Linked DNA regions of Nitratidesulfovibrio vulgaris str. Hildenborough. The main gene of each other region encodes a partner of the protein of the gene in region 2 in a complex. Links are inferred from orthologs where the notes say so. Each region holds a gene or a part of one and is shown on either strand. Other genes may lie near its edges.

What was found.
Region 1: the proteins of carB (region 2) and carA are in contact, whole or in part, in a solved structure (PDB 1KEE), measured with the Escherichia coli proteins. The link is inferred for Nitratidesulfovibrio vulgaris str. Hildenborough from one-to-one orthologs.

The regions. Positions count from the first base shown.
Region 1 is NC_002937.3:3,257,663-3,266,142, reverse strand. What follows is about bases 1,723-4,720. They hold carA (glutamine-hydrolyzing carbamoyl-phosphate synthase small subunit), read left to right. Parts: upstream 1,723-2,656; coding sequence 2,657-3,784; downstream 3,785-4,720. Other genes in these bases: DVU_RS14640 (Crp/Fnr family transcriptional regulator), read left to right, coding at 4,686-4,720; DVU_RS14645 (tetratricopeptide repeat protein), read left to right, coding at 3,835-4,638; kdsB (3-deoxy-manno-octulosonate cytidylyltransferase), read left to right, coding at 1,902-2,660. In the rest of the region: DVU_RS14660 (peptide chain release factor 3), read right to left, coding at 1-1,583; more of DVU_RS14640, read left to right, coding at 4,721-5,495; DVU_RS14635 (fumarate reductase/succinate dehydrogenase flavoprotein subunit), read left to right, coding at 5,742-7,463; DVU_RS14630 (4Fe-4S dicluster domain-containing protein), read left to right, coding at 7,503-7,703; Na+/H+ antiporter NhaC, read left to right, coding at 7,897-8,480. UniProt on the Escherichia coli protein: Small subunit of the glutamine-dependent carbamoyl phosphate synthetase (CPSase).
Region 2 is NC_002937.3:198,656-207,909, reverse strand. The notes cover bases 4,478-8,249. They hold carB (carbamoyl-phosphate synthase large subunit), read left to right. Parts: upstream 4,478-4,815; coding sequence 4,816-8,049; downstream 8,050-8,249. Other genes in these bases: purF (amidophosphoribosyltransferase), read left to right, coding at 8,077-8,249; DVU_RS16740 (hypothetical protein), read left to right, coding at 4,478-4,563. Also shown: DVU_RS00815 (ABC transporter permease), read left to right, coding at 1-547; DVU_RS00810 (ABC transporter ATP-binding protein), read left to right, coding at 550-1,536; DVU_RS00805 (ABC transporter ATP-binding protein), read left to right, coding at 1,547-2,560; DVU_RS00800 (cation diffusion facilitator family transporter), read right to left, coding at 2,845-3,756; DVU_RS00795 (diheme cytochrome c), read right to left, coding at 3,817-4,221; more of DVU_RS16740, read left to right, coding at 4,243-4,477; more of purF, read left to right, coding at 8,250-9,254. UniProt on the Escherichia coli protein: Large subunit of the glutamine-dependent carbamoyl phosphate synthetase (CPSase).

The DNA.
Region 1 (8,480 bases), 3.1 Mb from region 2 along the record:
ATCTCGCGGGTGGTCCGGAATTCCACGGCGGGATAGCGTTCCATGGCCGATTCGAGCCGCCACGGGTTGGGGGCGAGATAGGCCAGTGCTCCCTCGGCGTCTATGGCGAGTTCGGCGGAATAGTAGTCGCAGAATTCGGCGAACACCTTGCGGTCGTTGCAGTGCAGCCACCGGGCGGTGTGGATGGAGCACGGTTCGTAGGCCGCCTCGACGGAGTATTCGTCATGCAGGCGCGAGATGATGACGTCGAACTGCAACACGCCCACGGCACCGAGGATGTAGTCGTTGTTGACCTGCGGCCTGAAAAGCTGCACCGCGCCCTCTTCCGCCAATTGCTCCAGGCCCTTCTGCAACTGCTTGGCCTTGAGCGGATTGCGCAGCCGCACTCGGCGGAAATGTTCCGGCGAGAAGCTGGGGATGCCGGTGAACTTCAGCTCTTCCTTCGATTCGGTGAAGGTGTCGCCTATCTTGATGGTGCCGTGGTTGGGGATGCCGATGATGTCGCCGGGGAAGGCCTCTTCGACGCCCGACCTGTCCTGCGCGAGGAATATGGTGGCATTGGCCACGGTCACGTCCTTGCCCACACGGTGATGGCGCAGCTTCATGCCGCGGGTGAACGTGCCTGAGCAGATGCGCATGAAGGCCATGCGGTCGCGGTGGGCCTTATCCATGTTCGCCTGAATCTTGAACACGACGCCGGTGAAGCTCTCCTCATGCGGAGACACCTCGCGCGTGATGGCCGGGCGAGGCCGAGGGGCGGGGGCGAGGTCGACGAAGTTGTCGAGCAGTTCACGCACGCCGAAGTTGTTGATGGCGGAACCGAAGAAGACGGGGGTCTGCTCGCCCCGGAGGTACTTCTCGCGTGAGAACGGCGTGCCCGCCTCTTCGAGCAGGGCAAGGTCCATGCGCAGGGCGTCGGCCTGCGGCCCGAGATGTTCGTCGAGCAGCGGGTCGTCAAGGTCGCGGATGAGGATGCCTTCCTGAATGCGCCCGTGGTGGCTGGCCGAGAAGAGATGGAGTTCGCGCTTGAGCAGGTTGTAGGTGCCCTTGAAGTCGGACCCCATGCCGATGGGCCACGTGAGCGGCACGCATTCGATGCGCAGGTTCTCTTCGATGTCGGCCATGACATCGAGCGGCGGCAGACCGTCGCGGTCGAGTTTGTTGATGAAGGTCATGACCGGGGTGTCGCGCAGGCGGCATACGTCCATGAGCTTGCGGGTCTGTGCCTCGACCCCCTTGGCGACGTCGATGACCACCAGTGCCGAGTCCACGGCGGTGAGCACGCGGTAGGTGTCTTCGGAGAAGTCCTGGTGGCCCGGCGTGTCGAGCAGGTTGACCATGTGGTCGCCGTAGGGGAACTGCATCACGGAAGTGGTCACCGAGATGCCGCGTTCGCGTTCCATGGCCATCCAGTCCGACGTGGCGTGACGACCCGACTTGCGGGCCTTGACCGCGCCAGCCATCTGGATGGCCCCGCCGAAGAGCAGCAGCTTTTCGGTGAGGGTTGTCTTGCCTGCGTCGGGGTGGCTGATGATGGCGAAGGTGCGCCTGCGCGCCACTTCACGTTCGAGTCTGGTGCTCACGTGTGATGCCTTCCATAGAAAGATGCGGAATGAAGGGGGGCCGGACGGGGTGCCCGGTGGCGGCGTTATGCTACAGCCGGGCCGCGCGGTCAAGGCTGTGACGAGGCTGCGGCATGGCGGGCTCATGTCAAAAAGTCTTTGTTGTCAATGTGATGGATGTTTTTTGCTGCGGGGTCTTTCCGAAAGGGCGTGAAGTTGTTATGTTCCATAAGTTTCAGGGCGACATGTCCTGCCGCTGGCGCGGCGGGGCGATTTCAGGGCCCGCGCATCGCGCCGGGGCATCCTCGCCCAGCACCCCGAACCAGCACAGTTCCGCAGATGAGCGCACCCCGAACCTGCTACGGCATCATCCCAGCGCGCTACGCTTCGTCGCGCTTTCCGGGCAAGCCCCTTGCCGAGATCTTGGGCAGGCCCATGTTCTGGCATGTCTACGACAGGGCACGGCGTTGTGCGGCCTTCGACGAGGTGGCCCTCGCCACCGACGACGCCCGCATCGCGGACGCCGCGAATGTACTCGGCGTCCCCTGTGTCATGACGGCGGAGCATCACCCGAGCGGCACCGACCGGGTACACGAGGCCGCCATGCGCCTCGGCGTGCCCGATGACGCGGTGGTGGTCAACATACAGGGTGATGAACCGGCACTCGACCCGCGCATGCTCGACCAGCTTGTGGCCCCGTTCGCCGACGCATCGGTGCGCGTCGCCACGCTGGCCATGGCCCTGTCAGCCCAAGAGGCGCAAAGCCCCGACAGGGTCAAGGTCGTGGTCGCCGCCAACGGCGATGCCCTCTATTTCTCGCGGGCGGACATACCCTTCGTGCGCGACGGGGATGTCGGGGGCGATACCGCAGGGCGTCTCGGCCATATCGGGCTGTACGCCTTCCGCATGGAGGCGCTGCGGCGTTTCACGCAGCTACCGCCTTCACGACTTGAACAGACTGAGAAACTCGAACAGCTGCGGCTGCTCGAGAACGGTATAGCCATTCGTGTGGTGCCTACCACCTACCGTACCCACGGCGTGGACAGGCCCGAAGACATCGACGTGATCATCAACCTGCTGAGGGAGAACGACGGATGAGAGCATTGCTGGCACTGGAAGACGGCTTCGTGCTTGAGGGACGTTCCTTCACCGGCCCCGGCGAGACGGGGGGCGAGGCGATCTTCAACACCGGCATGACCGGCTATCAGGAAGTCCTTACGGATCCTTCCTACGCAGGGCAGATGGTCTGCATGACCTATCCGCTGGTGGGCAACTATGGCGTTACCCGCGAGGACATGGAATCGGGCAAGGTGCACGTCGAGGCGTTCATCGTCAAGGAATGCTGCAAGGTGCCCTCCAACTGGCGTTCCGAGATATCGCTGCCCGACTACCTCAAGCGGCACGGCGTGATGGGCATCGAAGGCATCGACACGCGGGCACTCACGCGCCATCTGCGCATCCACGGTGCCATGCGGGGCGTCATCTCCACGCAGGAGACCGACCCGGCGCGTCTTGTCGAACGCGCTCGTGCCCTGCCGTCCATGGAGGGGCAGAACCTCGTCACCCGCGTCGCCCCCGCAGCCCCCTATCGCTGGGACGGTGAGCGTCCGCAGGCCGTGACCCTCGAACCCGGCGGTTGCGCATGGGTCGGCAAGGGGCCGCGTCTCGTGGTGTACGACTTCGGCATCAAGTGGAACATCCTGCGCCTTCTCGCCCAGCAGGGCTTCGACATGCTGGTTGTGCCCCCGTCCTTCAAGGCCGCTGACGTGGCGGCGGTGGGCGCACAGGCCGTCTTTCTCTCCAACGGCCCCGGCGACCCGGCAACACTGAAGGATGAGATCGCCGAAATCGCGAAGCTGGCGCAGACCTACCCCACGGCGGGCATCTGTCTCGGGCATCAGCTTCTCGGCCATGCCCTTGGCGGGCGCACCATGAAGCTCAAGTTCGGTCATCATGGCTGCAACCACCCCGTGAAGGACCTCACCACGGGGCGCATCGAGATATCTTCACAGAATCACGGCTTCTGCGTGGACATCGACAGCCTCACTGACGTAGAAATCACCCATGTGAACCTCAACGACGGCACCCTTGAGGGATTCGCCCATAAGACGAAGCCCGTCATCGCCGTCCAGCACCACCCCGAGGCGAGCCCCGGCCCCAACGACAGCCGGTACTTCTTCGCCCGGTTCAGGAACATGGTGCGTGAGGCGGCAGGCTGCTAAAGCCGCACACCGTCCGCGACGAACGCGGGCGATGAAGCAACGGGGGAGAGATGTCGGCTGAACTGACGAGGGCGCGGCAGCAGTTGTCGCAGATTCGGGGCTACCTGCGGCAGGGAAAGGTGATGCCCGCCGCACAGGCATTCCAGTCCGCGCTGGTCATCGTGCTGAAAAGTCCGCTCATGCGTGCCGAACGTGAAGAGTTCGAACGCATGTTCGCCGATGCGGCCCATCATCTGAACAATGATGCCGGGTTGCGTGCGCTCTTCCCCCTCAAGATCGAATATCTGCCGGGTTCCGAGAAGGAACTGCTGGACATCATCCGTGAGCTGGTGACGGCGGTGAACAACGCCGCCGTCACCGAGGCTCAAGAGCAACTGGCTGCGCTGGACGCCCGCAAGGCCGCAGGTCTCGAACAGGGGCAGGCGCATCTTGACGCGCAGGAGTTCGATGCGGCAGCCGCCGTTTTCCGCCAGCTTTCCCACGAGTTCAAGGACGACCCGCAACTGCGTGGCGAGATAGGCGAGCGCTTTCTCAAGGCCGGGCGCTACGAAGAGGCCTTCGACTACCTCGCGCAGGCCCTCGACCTGAGCCCCGAATCCATCCATCTCTACAATCGTATCGGCATCGCACTGCGTCGTCTGGGGCGGTTCGAGACCGGCGAGAAGTACTACCTTCGGGCCCTGCAATACGCCGGGCACGATCCCAACCTGCTCTTCAACCTCGGGCGTCTGTATGTCGACTGGCAAAGGTGGGACAAGGTCGCCAAGGCCGCAGCCGCAGCCTTGCGGGTGAATCCGGCCTTTGACGAGGCGCGCAAGATGCTCGAGTTTGCGGAGCGCAAGCTGCAACGATAGCCGTGCTGGGCATGACTGCGTGCACGCGATTCGCCGGGGGGCCTTCCATGCGTCTGCCACGCTGCCACGGGCCGCTTCTGCGCGGTCTCAATCTTCCATGGGCCAAGGCCCTCGGGGGAGGGGTGACGCGTGAGTACGGCACAGGTGAGATTTTCCACCAGATGGGCGACCGGGTCGATGCCCTCCACTATGTCCTCGAGGGGCATGTGGTGGCGAAGGCGGTCACCCCGGAGGGCGTCGAACGCTATGTGCTCGGTTTCCTGCCCGGTACCATCTTCGGGCAGTCCCCGTTCTTCAACCGGGCCCCTGCCGAGACGCTATTCGTGAGTGTGGGCCATACGGTCGCCGTGGCCCTTGGCCGTGACTACATCTACGGCGAAGTGGCGCAACGCCACCCGTCGTTGCTGCTCAACCTGCTGGAAAGCGATGCCTATAGGCACCGGGTCTTCGGGCGGCACATCGCCGATGCCACGTTACGCGACCTTGAAACCCGCCTGTGTCGTTTTATCCTGCACCTCGTCACCGAGGCTTCCGACCCCGTGCCCGTGGAACAAGCCCTGACGGATGCGGCGGCGGAGGTACACCCCCGCACCGGAGACGAAGGGGCGGAGGGGCCCGCCGACTGCCCAGCCCGTTGCCATTCGGGTGCATCCGCGCTTTTCTCCCATCCCGGACTTACGCATGAGGATGTCGCCCGGTATCTCGGGCTGCACCGTGTCACCGTGAGCAACCTGCTTGGCGGGTTGCGGCGGGCTGGCGTGTTGGGGCAGTTCAACCGCAAGGTCATCGAAGTCTGCGACGGGGCTGAACTTGTCGCGCGTGCCGGAATGTCCGGTGACGGAGACCGTTGGCCGTAGCGCCCCACAACGCGCCATAGCCCCGACACGGTGAGTCTGGGGTTTCCACAAGCCCCTTCCCGCCACCACAAGGGCAGATCGCTCCCGTATGAATCCCATGCCTCCATCAGGTCTTGGGTCGAGTTGCGTCCGTGGCACCGCCTGCCGCGGTCGTCCCGCTTTTGCCGTCGCACTGTAGCCCAGGCTACGGAACCGCTCGTCGTGAGCCGCTACGGATGGACAGGCGGCTTCGCCGCGGGAGGAAACATGCACGATGCGACGACGTTACAGTCCGTAGATACGGACTTGCTCATCATAGGAGGAGGAACGGCCGGGCCCATGGCTGCCATCAAGGCCAAGCTGCGCGACCCGGCATGTGATGTGCTGGTGGTGGACAAGGCGACGGTGCGCCGTGGCGGTTCCATCTGTCGTGGCATGGACGCCTACAACAATGTGGTGGTGCCCGGCGTTGCCGATGTGGACAGCTATGTCGAGTCCATCCGCGCCATGAGCGACGGCATCTTCGACGAGAAGGTGAACCGCGTGCTTGGCGAACGTAGCTTCGAAGTCCTGCGCGACCTCGAAGAATGGGGCGCGGCCACGTTCCCGCGGGATGCGGCAGGTGGCTACATCGTCGAGCAACTGCATCCCTTCGGGCGTTTTCTCGCGGAGATGCGTGGCGACATCAAGCCCGTCATGGCGAAGAAGTGCCGTGAACTCGGTGTGCGCACGATGGACCGCACCATGGCGACGCGGCTGCTCACTCATGAAGGGCGGGTGACCGGTGCCGTGCTGCTGGGCGTGCGTACGGGCGAGGTGACCGTCTGCCGCGCCAAGGCGGTCATCATGTGCACCGGCAGTCAGGGGCGATTCGGGCTGCCCGAGACGGGCTATCTGTTCGGTACATTCGACTGCCCCTACAATGCAGGCGAGGGCTGGAGCATGATCTACGAGGCGGGTGGCGACCTCGTGAACTTCGAGTTCCTCGACCACACCGCGCTCATCCGCGATTTCGAGGGGCCGGGGCACTCCACCTTCACGCGCCACGGGGCGTATCTCATCAACGCCCTCGGCGAGCGGTTCCTGTTCCGCTACCACGAACTGGGCGAACACGCCCCCAGCGGACTGCGCGCCAAGGCCATGCAGGCGGAGATAGGCCTCGGCCACGGGCCGCTCTATTACGACCTGCGTCACCTCTCCGACGAGACCAAGACCATCATCAAGGACGGTCTCTTCTCCTGCGAACGTCCCACCGAGAAGGCCTTCTTCGAGCTGAAGGGCATCGACATCGGCCTGCAACCCGTCGAACTGGTGCTCGCAGGGCCGCATCTGTGCGGCGGGCATGGGTTGACGGGGGCACTCGTGGACGAATGGGGGCGCACCACCGTTCCCAATCTCTACGCGGCGGGCGATGTGGCCTCGACAGGGCTCGGCTTCGTCGGGGCGGCATGGGTCTTCGGTGGCCTCGCTGCCGAACACGCGGTGGAACGCATGGCCGACATCCCCGCCCCGGTGGTGGATATGGCAGATGTCCATGCCGAAGTGGCGCGTATCCGTGCCCCGCTGGGTGGCAACCCCGTGAATCCCCCGCTGCCACAGCCGCCGTTGCACAACGACGAGGGCAACGACCCGCGTGAGGTGGAATACAAGCTGCGTCGCCATATCAAGCCATTGCTCGACTCCCCCAAGCACGCCAGCCGGCTTCGCGACCTTCTGGGCAAGATGGCGGCGTTCAGGGCCGACATCGACCGCATTCGCGTGACCGACTGGCACGATGTCATGAAGGTGCTGGAGATACGCTCCATCGCCGATTGCATGGAATTCTCCGCTCGCGCTTCGCTGTTGCGGGAGGAAAGCCGATGGGGGATGCCCCATACCCGGCTCGATTTCCCGGAACGTGACCCCGCATGGAACGGATCCTATGTGGTACTGCGCCGCGGCGCGGACGGCGGCATGGTGGTGACACGGCAACCCGTGCGAAGCGCCTAGCCGCTTCGGTGCATTTACAGGAATCGAGGAGAGAGGGTCATGCCCGTAGCCATAGACAAGGAAGCCTGCACGAGGTGTGGGCAGTGCGAACGTGAATGCCCCGGCGATGTGCTGCGCATGGACCCGGAGACGGGCTATCCGTACAACGCTCACATCGATGATTGCTGGTACTGCGGCGTGTGTGAGGTCGAATGCCATTTTGGCGCCTTGCGCATGACGTTTCCGGTGATGGTTGTGTAGCGGGGCGGCTGTCTGGGGCGGCTGAGAACGATGCGCCAGCCCTGGCGGCAGATGGCCCCGATGATGATACGAGGTCGCTCCTTCGACGGGCACCGTGATGCCCGCCACGGGACGGCATGAACGCCAACCATGGAATCGGCCACGCATTCTCCCGGAACCGTCCCGGAAGAGGGTGTCGGCCACTGGAGCCTACATGGACACCGCCGCCAGACCGATGGAGCGCAGGCCCTCTACGGCCTATGCCCTCGCAACATTCTGCATACCGGTCGCCGTCATCCTGTACGGCACCGTGGTCATGGCCATCCGTCCCCCGGTGCTGCCTCTCATCGCCGCGGTGGGCCTCGCCGCCCTCATGGTCATGCGGACGGGCTACCGCTGGAACGAGTTGCAGCAGGGCATGTTCGAAGCTCTCGGCAGGGTTCAGATTGCCGTCTTCATCCTTGTTCTGGTGGGTATGCTCATCGGGGCGTGGATAGCCTGCGGCACCATCCCGCTCATCATCTACTGGGGGCTGCGGCTCATCGCGCCGGAGAGTTTTCTGCTCTCGTCCTTCGTGCTGTGCGGCGTCGCCTCCATCGCCACGGGCACCTCGTTCGGCACCATGGGCACGCTGGGCGTCGCCCTGCTTGGCGTGGGCGAGGCCCTCGGCTTTCCGGCAGCCATGACCGTGGGGGCTGTGGTCTCCGGGGCGTACCTCGGAGACAAGATGTCGCCCGCTTCGGACTCCACCAACATCGCCGCGTCGGTCTGCGAGGTTGACCTCTTCGACCATATCGG
Region 2 (9,254 bases):
CTCCATCCTCATGCGCGTGGCCGACGTGCAGCTTTCGTTCTCGTCCTACATGGTGGCCATCTTCTTCGGCGCCATCCTGCAGATGGTCGTGGGCGTGGGCCGCTACGAAGAGGTGGCCGTGCCCTTCCTCATCTTCGTCATCGGCCTTTCGGAATGGCCCCAGATAGCGCGTACCGTACGCGCCTCGGTGCTGGCCGAGAAGAAGAAGGAATACGTCGAGGCGGCGCGCGTCATCGGCCTTCCGGCACGGCGCATCATGCTGCGGCACATCCTGCCCAACACGCTCACCCCGGTGCTTGTCATCTCCACGGTGCAGGTGGCCAACGCGGTCATGAGCGAGGCGGCCCTGTCGTTCCTGGGTCTCGGGATGCCGGTCACGCAGCCTTCGCTCGGTTCGCTCATCAAGTCGGGCTTCCAGTACTTCTTCAGCGGAAGCTGGTGGATAACGCTCTTCCCGGGCATCATGCTCATTCTGCTGGTGCTGTCCATCAACCTGCTCGGTGACTGGCTGCGCGACTTCCTCAATCCCAAGCTTTACAAGGACTAGCCATGGAAGCGTTGCTCGACGTCCAGAACCTCACCGTCAAGTTCGCTCTCCGCGACGAAGCGCTCACCGCCGTGAACGACGTCTCGTTCACGCTGGGCCGTGGCGAACGTCTCGGACTTGTGGGCGAGTCGGGAGCGGGCAAGTCCGTCACCGGCTTCTCCATCATCAACCTCATCAGCAAGCCCGGCTTCATCGCCGGTGGCTCGGTGCTGTTCGAGGGTAACGACCTCGTCACCACCGATGCCGAAACGCTGCGTGACATCCGCGGCAACCGCATCAGCATGATCTTCCAGGATCCCATGATGACGCTGAACCCGGTGCTCACCATCGGCTCGCAGATGGTGGAGACGATTCTCGCGCACCAGAAGATGAGCCGCCGCGAGGCGGAAGAGATCGCCCTCGACAAGCTGCGCAAGGTCTACATCCCCTCGCCCGAGAAGCGGCTCAAGCAGTACCCGCACGAGTTCTCCGGCGGCATGCGCCAGCGCATCGTCATCGCCATAGCCCTGCTCACCTCGCCGAGCCTCATCATCGCCGACGAACCGACAACGGCCCTCGACGTGACCATTCAGGCCGAGATCATGGACCTGCTGCTTGAACTGTGCGAGTCCGAGAAGATGGGTCTCATCCTCATCACGCACGACCTCGGCGTGGTCTCGCAGGTGACGCAGAAGATAGCCGTCATGTACGCGGGCCGCATCGTGGAGATGGGCGAGACCGCGCGCATCGTGGCCGACCCGCAGCACCCCTACACCAAGGGGCTGCTCGCCGCCCTGCCGCAGGGCAACAGCTGTGGCGGGGGCTGCGTGGGCAAGCGGCATCGCCTGAACCAGATTCCGGGTGCCATGCCCAGCCTCTCCGAGATCGCGCACGGCATCTGTCCCTTCCACAACCGTTGCGAGCTGTGTCAGGACGTGTGCCGCACCTCGCGGCCGCGCCTCCTGCCCAAGCGCAACGGCGGACTTGTGGCGTGCCACCTGCTGGACTAGCGGAGTTACGATGCAACAGAAACCTCTTCTCAACCTGCGCAATGTCGTCAAGCACTTCGACATCTCCGGCGGCTTTCTCGACCAGCTCAGGCTCACCGGCTCCGGCATCGTCCGCAAGCGCACTGTCGTCCATGCGGTCAACGACGTCTCGTTCACCATCAACGAGGGCGAGACCCTCAGCGTTGTCGGTGAATCGGGCTGCGGCAAATCGACCCTCGCACGCACGGTCATCGGCCTGTACCGCCCCAATTCCGGCGAAATCCACTACCGTGACCGGCGCATCGACCACCTCTCCGACACGGAGATGCTGCCCTACCGCACCCGCATGCAGATGGTCTTCCAGGACCCTTACGCCTCGCTCAACCCGCGTATGCGCGTGAACCAGATTCTCGAAGAACCCATCCGCTTCCACAACCCCGGCATCGGCGAAGGCGAAGTGCTCGACAGGGTCGCCGCCGTCATGGAACAGGTGGGCATCAACCCTGTGTGGGCCACGCGCTATCCGCATGAGTTCTCGGGCGGGCAACGCCAGCGCATATCCATCGCCCGCGCCCTTGCCGTCGACCCCGAGTTCATCGTGGCGGACGAACCCATCTCCGCACTGGACGTCTCCATTCAGGCGCAGGTGCTGAACCTGATGATGGACATGCAGGAACAGCGCAACCTGACCTACCTGTTCATCAGCCACGACCTCTCGGTGGTGGAGCACATCTCCACCCGTGTGGCGGTCATGTACCTCGGTTCACTGTGTGAACTCGCCACCAGCGAAGACCTGTTCGGTTCACCGCGCCACCCGTATACGCAGGCATTGCTCTCCGCCATTCCGCGTATCGGGCAGAAGGGCCTGAAGCACATCCGCCTCTCCGGTGACGTGCCCACGCCCATCAACCTGCCTTCGGGCTGCGTCTTCCACGGTCGCTGCCCCCACGCCGACAAGCGCTGCATGAACGAGGTGCCCCGCGCCCTGCCGCAGCCCGGCGGTGCTCTGGTGGCATGTCACGCCGTGGAGGAAGGCCGCATCTAGCTGCGCGCCTCGCGGGTTGCCCCGTGACTGCCCCCCCATAAAGACAAACGAAGGGCCCGCATACATGCGGGCCTTTCCATTGAGCGACACGAAGTCGCACCCGCACGCTGTGGGCCACGTGGCATCCCCTGCCGGGGGGTACGACCTGCCGGGGATACGCTAGGCCAGCGCCGGGCTTAAGTCATGTGTTACGCCCCCCCGCAGGCTACGCACCGCCCGCGGCACCGGAGCGACACGCCATCTGCTGCCAATACCCCGTAATCCCTGAACCGTACGCAGGGCCCCTACCTCTCATGGCACCTGCCAGCATGGCGGCAGGCGCTGCACTGTGCCTCATCGCAGGCCTCGGCCCGCACAAGTACCTCGACGACATGGGGAATCTGGCCCCGCAGGATATCTTCGACGACCGTGGCGCGCGCCTGTGCCTGCTCCATGGTCATATGCCGGGGCAGCACGAGATGCAGGTCGACATGGATGTCCCGGCCCGACCTCCATGCCCGGATATCATGCGTTGCAATCCCGTCATCCTGCTCATGGCGTCTGAGGACATCCTCGATACGCAGCAGCAGCTTCTCGTCGCGCTCGTTCATGAGTCCACGCACCGCCTCCCTTACGAGCCCATACCCCGCTCCGAGGATGTGCAGGGCCACGACGCATGCGATGGCCCCGTCGAGCCACAGCCATCCTGTGGCATGGACGAGCAGCAAACCCGCAAGCACCCCACCGGTCGTGTACACGTCAGTTATGATGTGCTTACCGTCGGCAACGAGTGCCAGCCTGTCTTCGCGCCGTCCCACACGGATGAGATAAAGGCCGAGAACGAGGTTGATGGCAGAGGCGACGACCGATAGCCCAAGGCCGATGTCAAGCTGCACCATTGCGCGCGGTTCGATGATACGAGGCGCCGCTGCGACGATAATGCCCAGTGCGGCAACAATGACGAGAGCCCCTTCGAAGAACACGGCGAAGAACTCGACTCGCCCATGCCCATAGGGATGGCGCCTGTCCGGCGGCGTCTGCGCCACATACAGGGTCCACATGGTAAAAGCACTCGCCACCACATTCACGATGGACTCGAATGCATCCGACATGAGTGCCGCTGAATCTGTCACGAGATACGCGAGCATCTTCAGGACGAGGATGCACACACCGCACACGAGGGACAAGGCGATAGCCCTGCGCTGTTCAGACATCATCCGTCGCACATCCTTCCGCAGTCAAAGTGAATGGTGGCCTGCTCGTGCCATGCGCCCGTATCAGTCCGTCGGAATCGCCACGTCGTCATCATCGAACTGCCCGCCAGTTGCCCCGGGATGACAGGCAATGCAGTTCGCCAGCCCGCCTACACTTTCCCTGGTCAGCACGGCAGCCCCGATATCGCGATGCTTGTGCCTGATGTAGGGCACTTCCGTGATGCGCGACACGTTCCCATCAGACATGGAACGGGCGATCTTCCGGCCCAGTTTGGTGCCGGACCTGTCGGCCGCGTTATCGGAAAGATAGGCGGCGACAGCCTGCTGCTGCGCAGGAGACATCTCGACCACCGTCCCGAAATGGTCGCTTGCTGAACCGACGATGGATGCCCATCCCTCATGCGCCAACAGTACAGCAGGGTACGCCATGTGGCACCCTCCGCAAGATTTCACATAAACATCAGGCATTTTTGACACAGTTGACCATGCATGTCGTTCCCCATGCCTATCGTGTCTTCCGTCATCAGCATATGCATCAACGTCAAAACCGTGCAGACAGGCAAGGGAGCCTGTCAGGACAGTGAATATGATACCACATTGCAATTTCATGCCAATGCGATGCACTACTCAACTCCTATCGATGATAATCATTGCCATGAAGAAAAAGAAAGTGATTATCATGACAACATCAAAGCAGATATTGCATCAGTAGCACTGCACTCACAGTACACATCAAGCGTCGCGACACGCAATGACTTTCGGCATTATCATCACACGGCAACGAGCCACCTTGGCGCAAGCGAAGCCTGATTGCAGAAACGGGATACAGAGATGCGTCACCTGCGCCCAAGGCTTGTGCCCCTTGCATGTCACCCCCTGCCGGTATATGGTAGGGAGATTGCTGACCGGCGCGTACCGAGGGCGGCCCGCTGGCGCAATCGCGGGCGGACGGCATCTCCCCCGCGCCCCCTTCCGTGGGCGTTCGCCTCCTTCCGCTTCGTACCGTCAGGATTTCTCCGCCTTGCAGCCCCGCGGACAACCTTTCACCCCACACGAAGCGACATGCCCAAACGCACAGACTTGAAGCGGATTATGGTCATCGGGTCCGGCCCCATCATCATCGGGCAGGCCTGCGAGTTCGACTACTCCGGCACACAGGCCGTGAAGGCCCTCAAGGAAGAGGGTTACGAGGTGGTGCTGGTCAACTCGAACCCCGCCACCATCATGACCGACCCCGGTCTCGCCGACCGTACCTACATCGAGCCCATCGAGCCCGAGACGGTGGCCGCCATCATCCGCAAGGAGCGTCCCGACGCGCTGCTGCCCACGCTGGGCGGGCAGACGGGCCTGAACACGGCCCTCGCGCTGGCGGCCTCCGGTGTGCTGGATGAATGCGGCGTGGAGCTCATCGGCGCCAACCGTGCGGTCATCGAGAAGGCCGAAAGCCGCGAGCTGTTCCGCCTTGCCATGGCCAACATCGGCCTCAAGGTGCCTGCCAGCGGCATCGCCCGTTCCATGGACGACGTGCGTCGCCTCGGAACGGAGATGCCCTTTCCGCTCATCATCCGCCCCGCGTTCACCATGGGCGGCACGGGCGGCGGCATCGCCTACAACATGGAAGACCTCGAAGAGATCGCCTCGCGCGGTCTCACCGCCAGCATCACCAGCGAGGTGATGATCGAGCAGTCCGTGCTCGGCTGGAAGGAATACGAGATGGAGGTCATGCGCGACAAGGCCGACAACTGCGTCATCATCTGCTCCATCGAGAACTTCGACCCCATGGGCGTGCACACGGGCGACTCCATCACCGTGGCCCCGGCACAGACCCTGACCGATGTCGAGTACCAGATGATGCGTGACGCCTCCATCGCCATCATGCGCGAGATAGGCGTCGAGACGGGCGGCTCCAACGTGCAGTTCGGCATCAACCCGGACAACGGCGACATGGTGGTCATCGAGATGAACCCCCGCGTGTCGCGCTCCTCCGCTCTGGCATCCAAGGCCACGGGCTTCCCCATCGCCAAGATCGCCGCCAAGCTCGCCGTGGGCTACACCCTCGACGAGATACCCAACGACATCACCCGCGAGACGATGGCCAGCTTCGAGCCGACCATCGACTACGTGGTCACCAAGATTCCGCGCTTCACCTTCGAGAAGTTCCCCGGCGCACGCGACGAACTCACCACCGCCATGAAGAGCGTGGGAGAGGCCATGTCCATAGGCCGCACCTTCAAGGAGTCGCTCCAGAAGGGGCTGCGCTCGCTCGAGGTGGGCGCACCGGGCCTTGGCTCGCGCTTCCGCGACAAGCTCCCCGAACATGAGGAGATCGTCGCCAAGCTGCGCACGCCGAACTCGCGCCGCATCTTCTACGTCCGTCTCGCCATGCTCTCGGGCATGACCATCGACGACATCCATGAAATCACCAACATCGACCCGTGGTTCCTGCGCCAGATGCGCGAACTGGTCGACATGGAAGGCGACCTGCGCGACTTCGCCCTCGCCAACTCCATGACCCCCGACAATGGCGAACTGGTGACCCTGCTGCGCCGCGCCAAGGAATACGGATTCTCCGACAGGCAGCTGGCCGAGATGTGGAAGCGGCCCGAATCGGACGTACGCGCCCTGCGCGACGCCACGGGCATACGCCCCACCTATTACCTCGTGGACACCTGCGCCAGCGAGTTCGAGGCCTACACCCCCTACTACTATTCCACCTACGAGACGGGCCACGAAATCGAGGCCGAGTCGCGCCGCAAGGTGATCATCCTCGGTGGCGGCCCCAACCGCATCGGGCAGGGCATCGAGTTCGACTACTGCTGCTGTCACGCCTCCTTCGCGCTGAAGGAGATGGGCGTGCAGGCCATCATGGTCAACTCCAACCCCGAGACGGTCTCCACCGACTATGACACCTCCGACCGCCTGTACTTCGAGCCGCTCACCTTCGAGGATGTCATGCACATCATCGAGGCGGAGAAGCCCGACGGCGTCATCGTGCAGTTCGGCGGACAGACCCCGCTGAACCTCGCCGTACCGCTGCAACGCGCAGGCGTGCCCATTCTCGGCACCTCGCCCGACGCCATCGACCGCGCCGAAGACCGCGAACGCTTCCAGGCGCTCATCCACAAGCTCGACCTGCGCCAGCCCGCCAACGCCACGGTCATGAACCTCAGGCAGGCCATCGCCGGCGCCAACTCCATCGGCTACCCCGTGGTGGTGCGTCCCAGCTACGTGCTGGGCGGGCGCGCCATGGAGATCGTCTACGACGAGGAACAGCTGACCTCCTACTTCCAGAACTCGGTGGGTGAAGCCCCCGAGCACCCCATCCTGCTCGACAAGTTCCTCGAGAACGCCACCGAGGTGGACGTGGACGCCCTCTCCGACGGCACCGACGTCTACGTGGCTGGCATCATGGAACACATCGAAGAGGCGGGCATCCACTCCGGCGACTCGGCCTGTTCAATCCCCCCCTACAGCCTGCCCTCGTCCATCACCGACGAGATTTCCCGCCAGACCGTGGCCCTCGCCAAGGAACTGCGCGTGGTGGGCCTCATGAACATCCAGTTCGCGGTGAAGGACGGCGTCATCTTCATCCTTGAAGTCAACCCCCGCGCCTCGCGCACCGCGCCCTTCGTCTCCAAGGCCACAGCCGTGCCGCTGCCGCGCCTCGCGACGCAGGTGATGCTCGGCAAGACCCTGAAGGAACTCGACCCGTGGTCCATGCGCCGTTCGGGCTACGTCTCCGTGAAGGAGTCTGTCTTCCCGTTCAACCGCTTCCCCGGCGTGGACATCCTGCTTGGCCCTGAAATGCGCTCCACCGGTGAAGTCATGGGCATTGCGCCCACCTTCGAAGAAGCGTACCTGAAGGGCCAGCTTGCGGGCGGACAGCGTCTGCCGCAGCAGGGCAAGGTGTTCATCTCGGTCAACGACCGCGACAAGACGCTGGTGCCCGACGTGGCGCGCATCTTCGCCGACCTTGGCTTCGAAATCGTGGCCACCGCCGGTACGGCGAAGCTGCTCAAGGAGCATGGCGTACCCACGACCCACGTCAACAAGGTCTACGAAGGGCGTCCGAACATCGTCGACATGATCAAGAACGGCGACATCGCCCTCGTGGTGAACACGGCATCGGGCAAGCGCACCGTGCAGGACTCGAAGTCCATCAGGCAGGCCACACTCATGTACGGCGTGCCTTACAGCACCACGGTCTCCGGGGCGCGTGCCATCGCCAAGTCCATCGCAGCCAGCCGCACCTGCGGCGTGAACGTGAAGAGCCTTCAGGAATACTACGGCCTGTAGGCCGTCATTCCTGAAGAAGGGGGAGCCATGATCCGGCATTACTGCGGCATCTTCGGCATCTACAACCATGCCGAGGCCGCCCGTCTTTCCTACTTCGGCCTCTACGCCCTGCAACACCGCGGGCAGGAGAGCGCCGGCATCGTGACGTGGGACGGACAGAAACTGCGTGAACACCGCGGCATGGGTCTCGTGCCCGAGGTCTTCAACGAACGCCACCTCGGCAAGGAACTCAAGGGCGACATCGCCATCGGGCATATCCGGTACTCCACCACGGGCGCGTCGCTCATCCGCAACGCGCAGCCGTTCATCGTGCGCTACAAGGGTCTCGAGATCGCCATCGCGCACAACGGCAACCTCGTGAACACGCTGGAATTGCGGCGCGAACTGGAGGAACAGGGCTCCATCTTCCAGACCTCCATCGACAGCGAGGTGTTCGTGCACCTCATCGCCCGCAACCTCAACGGGCATACGCTCGAAGAGGCCGTCATGGCGGCATGCCGCAAGGTGAAAGGGGCCTACGCCCTGCTCATCCTCGCCAACAACAAGCTCATCGCCGTACGCGACCCGCACGGGTTCCGTCCGCTGGCGCTGGGCCGCGTGGCGGGTGCGCATGTGTTCGCGTCCGAGACGTGCGCCTTCGACCTGCTGGAAGCAGAGTTCATACGCTCGCTCGACCCGGGCGAGATGGTGGTCATCGAAGATACGAAGGTGCAAAGCTACAAGATTGAGACCGAAGCCCCCACACGCCAGTGCATCTTCGAGCTCATCTACTTCGCACGGCCCGACTCGCTGGTCTTCGGTGAAGACGTGTACCAGTGCCGCAAGCGCATGGGGCAGGAACTGGCCCGCGAATCGGCCCCCGATGTGGACTTCGTGATGCCCTTCCCGGACTCGGGGGTCTACAGCGCCGTCGGCTTCGCGCAGGAGTCGGGGCTGCCCTACGAACACGCCATGATCCGCAACCACTATGTGGGGCGCACCTTCATCCAGCCCTCGCAGGACATGCGCGACTTCAGCGTCCGGGTGAAGATCAACCCGGTGAAGAGCATGATCAAGGGCAAGCGCATCTGCATCGTGGACGACTCCATCGTGCGCGGAACCACCATCCGGACGCGCGTGAAGAAACTGCGAGAACTGGGTGCGCGTGAAGTCCACTTCAGGGTGAGCTGCCCGCCCATCAAGTTCCCGTGCTTCTACGGCATCGA